DNA from 3 places in the Streptomyces sp. SM18 genome. Region 2 is predicted to be linked to each of the others. Evidence: riboswitches for the same ligand, from Rfam matches in the RefSeq annotation. Region 2 holds a riboswitch; each other region holds the start of a gene.
What was found. A riboswitch is a leader RNA that binds a small molecule or an ion and turns the genes downstream of it on or off. The one in region 2 is predicted to bind cobalamin.
Positions count from the first base shown of each region.

Region 1: linked by a shared signal. The riboswitch ahead of B9S64_RS32775 (CoA-acylating methylmalonate-semialdehyde dehydrogenase) and the one ahead of B9S64_RS05950 (cobalamin biosynthesis protein) in region 2 are both predicted to bind cobalamin.
Region 3: linked by a shared signal. The riboswitch ahead of B9S64_RS08635 (prenyltransferase/squalene oxidase repeat-containing protein) and the one ahead of B9S64_RS05950 (cobalamin biosynthesis protein) in region 2 are both predicted to bind cobalamin.

Region 1 covers NZ_CP029342.1:7,409,576-7,411,832, forward strand. The annotation lists gene cobF (precorrin-6A synthase (deacetylating)) at 1-794, shown strand, start outside; cobalamin riboswitch at 885-1,066, shown strand; gene B9S64_RS32775 (CoA-acylating methylmalonate-semialdehyde dehydrogenase) at 1,248-2,257, shown strand, end outside.
Region 2 covers NZ_CP029342.1:1,351,065-1,353,321, forward strand. The annotation lists gene B9S64_RS05940 (inorganic phosphate transporter) at 1-317, shown strand, start outside; gene B9S64_RS05945 (hypothetical protein) at 330-548, shown strand; cobalamin riboswitch at 696-825, shown strand; gene B9S64_RS05950 (cobalamin biosynthesis protein) at 954-1,919, shown strand; gene B9S64_RS05955 (cobyric acid synthase) at 1,916-2,257, shown strand, end outside.
Region 3 covers NZ_CP029342.1:1,942,549-1,944,805, reverse strand. The annotation lists gene B9S64_RS08635 (prenyltransferase/squalene oxidase repeat-containing protein) at 1-1,229, opposite strand, end outside; cobalamin riboswitch at 1,338-1,460, opposite strand; gene B9S64_RS08630 (hypothetical protein) at 1,657-2,151, shown strand; gene B9S64_RS08625 (hypothetical protein) at 2,202-2,257, shown strand, end outside.

The sequences.
Region 1 (2,257 bases), 6.1 Mb from region 2:
TCGGAGCGGGCGACCCGGACCACCTGACCCTCGCCGCGGTGAAGGCCATGCGGCGCACCGACGTCTTCTTCGTCGTCGGGAAGGGGCCCGAGAAGGCGTCACTCACGGACCTGCGGCTCCGCATGCTGGACGAGCACGCGCGGATGCCCTACCGCGTCGTGGAGACCGACGACCCGAGCCGGGACAGGCGCCCGATGGGGCGCGGTGACTACACCCTGGCCGTCGACGACTGGCGTACCCGTCGCGCGGACCTCTTCGAGGCCATGCTGCGTGACGAGATGACGGCCGAGGAGACCGGTGCCTTCCTCGTGTGGGGCGACCCGTCCCTGTACGACAGCACGCTCGGCATCCTGGCCGACATCGAGGCGCGTGGCACCGTCTCGCCGGACGTCGAGGTCGTTCCCGGCATCAGCAGCGTCTCCTCGCTCGCCGCCCGGCACCGCATCCCCCTCAACCAGGTCGGCCGGCCGGTGCACATCACTCCCGCCCGGCGGCTCTTCGACGTCGGCCAGAACGACGACGGCGACATCGTCGTCATGCTCGACGCACACGAGTCGTTCTCCCGGATCGAGGGGGAGGGCGTCTGGATCTACTGGGGGGCGTACCTCGGTACGCCCGACGAACTGCTGGTCGCGGGACCGCTGCGGGACGTGGCGGACCGGATCAGGCGGTTGCGGGCCGAGGCGCGGAGCCGGCACGGCTGGATCATGGACACGTACCTGCTGCGGCTCGCGGACGCGGGGACCGGACCGACGGCACCGGTGACACCCGGGGAGCCGGGCGGCGACGCGTAGGACAAGCTCCGGCACCTGCCGCGGTACGGCCCCGTCCGGCTGACCTGACGGACCCTGACACGGGTGCTGGATTTACTAGGACGTCCAACTATAGAGTGGCGGGTACAAGGCCCGCGGTGCAGGGAAGCCGGTGTGATTCCGGCACGGTCCCGCCACTGTGACCGGGGAGTACGCCGTCGAGCAGGACGCCACTGACGAGCAGGATGTCGGGAAGGCGGACGGCGCACGCTGATCCGGGAGTCAGGATACCGGCCGCGGGACGTTCCGTGTTGTCCACGAGGATGGAGCTGACACGCATGGCACAGGTGTGTACCCACGACCCTGGTGAGCCCGCCGTCTGACGGGACTTCGGCCCTATGCGATCTCGCGCCCCCCGGCGCCCGTACGCCACCCGCGTACGTGTGCGGGCTCGGCGCGCCGTCCCCGGATCCCTCCTGACGAGAGCAGGCAGTCATGGTCCGCGAGCAGGAACGCGCCTCCGTGCGCGAGTTGACCCACTTCATCGGCGGCAAGCACACCCCGGGAACCTCGGGGGCCCACGGCGAGGTGTACGACCCGAACACCGGCGAGATCCAGGCCCTCGTGCCCCTCGCCGACCGCACCGAGACGGAGGCGGCCGTCGCCGACGCCGTCCGCGCCCAACGCGAGTGGGGCGGGTGGAACCCGCAGCGGCGCGCCCGCGTCCTGACGCGGTTCCTCCAGCTCGTCGAGGGCGAGAAGGACGCGCTGGCCCGGCTGCTGTCTGCCGAGCACGGCAAGACGGTCGCCGACGCACACGGTGACATCCAGCGTGGTCTGGAGGTGGTCGAGTTCGCGGCGGGGATCCCGCACCTGCTCAAGGGCGAGTTCACCGACAACGCCGGCACCGGCATCGACGTCCACTCGCTTCGCGCCCCGCTCGGCGTGGTCGCCGGCATCACCCCGTTCAACTTCCCGGCGATGATCCCCCTGTGGAAGGCCGCACCCGCACTCGCCTGCGGCAACGCCTTCATCCTCAAGCCGTCCGAGCGCGACCCGTCGGTTCCGCTGCGGCTCGCCGAACTCTTCCTGGAGGCGGGCCTGCCGCCCGGCGTCCTGAACGTGGTCAACGGGGCCCGCGAGGCCGTCGACACCCTCCTGGAAGACCCGCGGGTGGCGGCCCTCGGCTTCGTCGGCTCGACACCGGTCGCGGCGCACGTCTACGCCACGGCCGCCGCCCACGGCAAGCGCGCCCAGTGCTTCGGCGGGGCGAAGAACCACATGATCGTGATGCCGGACGCCGACCTGGACCAGGCGGTGGACGCCCTGATCGGCGCCGGGTACGGCTCGGCCGGCGAGCGCTGCATGGCGATCTCCGTCGCGGTCCCGGTCGGCGAGGACACCGCCGACGCCCTCGTGGCCCGGCTCAAGGAGCGCATCGGCACCCTGCGGATCGGGCGCGGCGACGACCCCGACGCCGACTTCGGCCCCCTGATCGGCCCGGA
Region 2 (2,257 bases):
GTCTGACGCTGCCGGCCGCCGGTCTGGTCGGCGCGGGCGCGGAGTTCCTGACCAAGCAGGGCCCCTGGGGCGTCGCGGTGGTGGCCGTGCTGCTCGTCGCCGGGTCCGGCGCCATCTGGCTGCTGTCGCGCCGCAAGCCGGTCGACCACACCAACGTCACCGCGCCCGAGCCCGCGGGTGTCGTCACCACCGCCATCGCGGCCGTCAGCCCGCCGCCCGTGGGCGTGAACGTCCCGGAACTCAAGACCACCATCCCGGCCCCGGTCCCGGCGCCGGACGCTCCCGCAGACCCTCCGGCCCGGCCGGCCACGGTGTAAGGACGGATCCGTATGAACATCGACTGGGCGGCCCTCGCCTCCGTCTTCGGCGTCAGCCTCGTGGTCACCGTGGCGCTGGTCGGCCTCTTCAGCCTCGGCATCGTCGGCCTCGCCAAGCAGGCGTCCGCCACGACGGGCGGCTCCCCGGTGCGGGCCCGCGCCGGTGCGTACGCCTGTTTCGCGCTGTGCGCGGCGGCGGTCGGATACGGGATCTATCTGATCGTCGCCTGACCTCCCGTTCCTCCCCACCGGGCCGGACACGCACCCGCGTGTCCGGCCCGGTGTGCGTCTGCGCACACTGCGGCCTCGCAGGTCAGCGGCAGGTTGACGGCTGTTCGGGGGGCGTGGTGGACTGCCGGGGCCAAGTACGGCGGCAGCAGAGGAAGCCGGTGCGAATCCGGCGCGGTCCCGCCACTGTCACCGGGGAGCTGTCCCCCACACGGACGTCACGGCCCGCCGCGCGGGCTGGAAGGCCGGGGGAACAGCGGATCCGGGAGCCAGGAGACTCTCGTCGCCGGTCACGTCGAACCAGGGCGCGGACCCTGAGTGAGGACATCTGCCATGCCCGGCCGCCGTGCGTCGGACCCCGTACCCCCCGTGCCGTCCCCCCTCCGGGGCGCGACGGCCGGCTGATCCGTGCGAGCCGACCGCATCTTCGCGTACGGCGCCGCCGCCGGCCTGATCGGCGACCTGCTGCTCGGTGACCCCCGTCGGGGCCACCCGGTCGCCGCCTTCGGGCGCGCCGCGGCGGGCGTCGAGAACCGGCTGTGGCGCGATCACCGCGGCTGGGGCGCCCTGCACACGCTGGTCTGCGCCGGCGGCGCCACCGGTGCCGCCGCGCTGGCCGCCCGTGCCGTGCGCGACCGCCCCGCCGCGGCCGTGGCGCTGACCGCCGCCGCCACCTGGACCGTCGTCGGGGGCACCTCGCTGGGCCGGGAGGCCCGCGCCATCGGTGACGCCCTCGCCGCCGGTGACCTCGGCCTGGCCCGGGAGCGGCTGCCGCGTCTGTGCGGCCGGGACCCGCACGCGCTGGACGGGCCGGGCATCGCCCGCGCGGTGGTGGAGTCCGTCGCCGAGAACACCTCCGACGCGGTGGTGGGCGCCCTGGTGTGGGGCGCGCTGGGCGGCGCGCCGGGGCTGGTCGGGTTCCGCGCCGTGAACACCCTGGACGCCATGGTCGGCCACAGGTCGCCGCGTCACCGGCGCTACGGCTGGGCCTCCGCCCGGCTCGACGACCTGGCCGGCTGGCCCGGCGCCCGCCTCACCGCCGCGCTCGCGGTGGCCGCCGGGGGGCGCCCCCGGCAGGCGGTACGCGCCTGGCGGGCGGACGCGGACCGGCATCCGAGCCCCAACGCGGGCCCGGTGGAGGCCTCCTTCGCCGGTGCGCTCGGCGTACGGCTCGGCGGGACCCTGGCGTACAGCGGGCGGGTCGAGCACCGGCCCGTGCTGAACGGGGAGGCCGGGCGCGAGGTGCGCACCGGGGACATCGAACGCGCGGTGCGGCTGTCGCGCCGCGTGGGTGTGCTGGCCCTGGGCGTGTGCGTGGCCGGGCGGCTGGCCGTGGGACACGTGGTACGAGAGGTTCGAAGGGGGCGGGGATGAGCGGCGGACTGCTGGTCGCGGGGACGACCTCGGACGCGGGCAAGAGCGTCGTCACGGCCGGGATCTGCCGGTGGCTGGTGCGCCAGGGGGTGAAGACCGCCCCGTTCAAGGCGCAGAACATGTCGCTGAACTCCTTCGTCACGCGTGAGGGAGCGGAGATCGGCCGCGCCCAGGCGATGCAGGCGCAGGCCGCCCGGGTGGAGCCGACCGCGCTGATGAACCCGGTGCTGCTGAAGCCCGGCGGCGACCGGTCCAGCCAGGTCGTCCTGATGGGCAAACCGGTCGGCGAGATGAGTGCGCGCGGTTACCACGGGGGCCGCCAGGAGGCGCTGTTCGGG
Region 3 (2,257 bases), 590 kb from region 2:
CGGCGTCCGCTCAGCAGGAAGCCGATGCCCGCCCCGAAGGCGAGTCCGATGCCGACGAGCCACCAGACGCCGAGTCCGCCGTCGCCGCTGCTGGTGTTCTTCGGCGTGGAGTCGGTCGCGGTCGGGGACGGCACGGCGGTGGCGGCGGGCGCGGGGCCCGTCGCGTTGAGCTGCCGTACGAGGTCCACGCCGCCGAAGTCACGGGCGTCGGTGCCGGTCGCGTGGGCGGCGAGCACCAGTTGGGCGGTGGCGGCCGGGCCGCCCTCCTTCGCCCAGCCCTGGGCGTTCTTCTCCAGGTAGGCGACCGCCTTCGCCGCCTTGTCCTTGTGGCCGGACGCGGCCAGCGCGACGACCGCGTCGGCGGTGTTGCCGAAGTCGGGCTGTGGGTCGGAGTCCTCGGCGCCGGGCATCGGCGGGGTGTCCAGGTGGCCCGACCCGGCGAGCGCTCCGGCCAGGTAGAAGGCGCCGTTCTGCGCGGACTGCTCGGGGGTGAGGCCGGTGCCCTTGTGGCAGACGGGGTCCTTGACGGCGTTGGAGTTGCCCGTCGCCATGCCCTTGCCCATCGCGCCGAGCACCGCGGCGGCGGTGGCGTCCGCGTTGGCGGTGAGCGTGCCGTCCTTGTCCGGCTGGTAGGCGAACGCCCCGCCGTCCTCGCCGCCGCACGGCAGGGCGAACGACTGGAGCGCCGTGTACGGCGTCTTGCCGTCGGCGGTGGTGAGGTCGGCCAGCGGCACCCCGGCCCTGGCCAGGGCACCGATCACCACGGCGGTGGAGTTGGCGTCGCTGGGGCTGCCGGGGTTGTAGCCCCAGCCGCCGTCCTCGTTCTGGACGGACTTCAGCCAGCTGACCCCGTTGTCCACGGCCGGGCGGTTGGTGCCCAGCTCCATCAGCGCCTGGATCGCGGCCCCGGTGGCGTTGGTGTCGGCCAGCGTCTCGGCGTCGCAGGGGCGGGAGGCGTCCCGGTAGGCGGCGAAGGCGCCGCTGTCGCACTGTTGGCCCACGAGCCAGTTCACCGACTCGGTGGCGGGGGTGACCAGCTCGATCCGCTGGGCCAGGAAGGCCATCGACTGGCGCCACACGCCGTCGTAGGTCGGGTCCTTGGTGCCGTACAGGCCTGCGGGCAGGTCGGTGGACGGGGAGGGGGACGGGGCGGCGACCGCGGTGGGGGCGGTGGCCGCACCGAGCACGGCGGTGATCGCGAGCGCTGCCGCGCGGCGGCGTACGGTCATGGCTTGGGTGGGCCTCTCCTGCGAGGGCCGGGCACGGGCGCACGGATGGCGCCGGGCTCCGGCCCCGTGTACCTCGACGGTGCCGCCCACCGGGGTTCCGGTGGCACGAGCCGGTCACGCTGACGTGCGGGGCATTCCGACTGGCCACCCGGCGGGGGGAGGACACGGCTGCGGGTCAGTGCCGGATTCGCACCGGCTTCCCCCCGTACGGGCATGAGGACGACCCGCTCACTCTACCGGGGGCGGTGTGAGCGCGGGCCGGCCCCCTGCCGCCGTACCCGGCGGTCCGTGGCGGCGAACCATGGGTGGGGGCTTCACAGCAGGTCAGGGCACATGCGACACTCCGGCGGAAATCACACGGGCGGTGCCCGTGGAGCGGGTCGAGACCGGGCGGGAAGCACCTGTGCGCAGAGGAAGAACGGCGGCCGTGACCGTCGCCGTGAGTGGGTTCATGAGCGTGGCCTCCGGCTGCGGGCTCCTCGGGCAGGAGGCGGGCGCGGCGAAACCCTCGCGGGTGCCGCCCGCCCCGTTCACCGGGGAGACGGTGGCCGGGGAGATATCCGCCTACACCACGGCGGCCGGGCTCCCGGAGGGTGACACGTCCCTGGACGGTCTGCCGGAGGGCGGCTGGCGGGCGTGCGTCGTGCCCTGGTCCGGGCAGGTGCCCGAGGACGTGGCAGCCGCCGGTTTCGAGGGCACGGAGGAGCGGCTGCGCTCGCACGACTGGGAGATCGTCTCCAGCCACGCCGAGGGGGAGGCGGTCTTCCGCACCTTCGCCAAGCGGGGCTGGAAGCTCTACGCCCGCTCCTGGGCGCTGCTGGGACCCGACCGTACGCGGAGCGTCACGTTCACCGGCGTCGAGGACGGCTGCGAGGTGCCCGGCGAGGTGCGGGACGAGTACACCGACCCGGCCGCGCCGTGAGGGGGCCGCTCCGCCGGAACCGTGGGCGGGGAGAGCGCGTCGTGGGAGGTATGGACCAGCCGAACCAGGGCTCCGCGGGGTGCCTGCTCGCCGTCGCGGGTGCCGC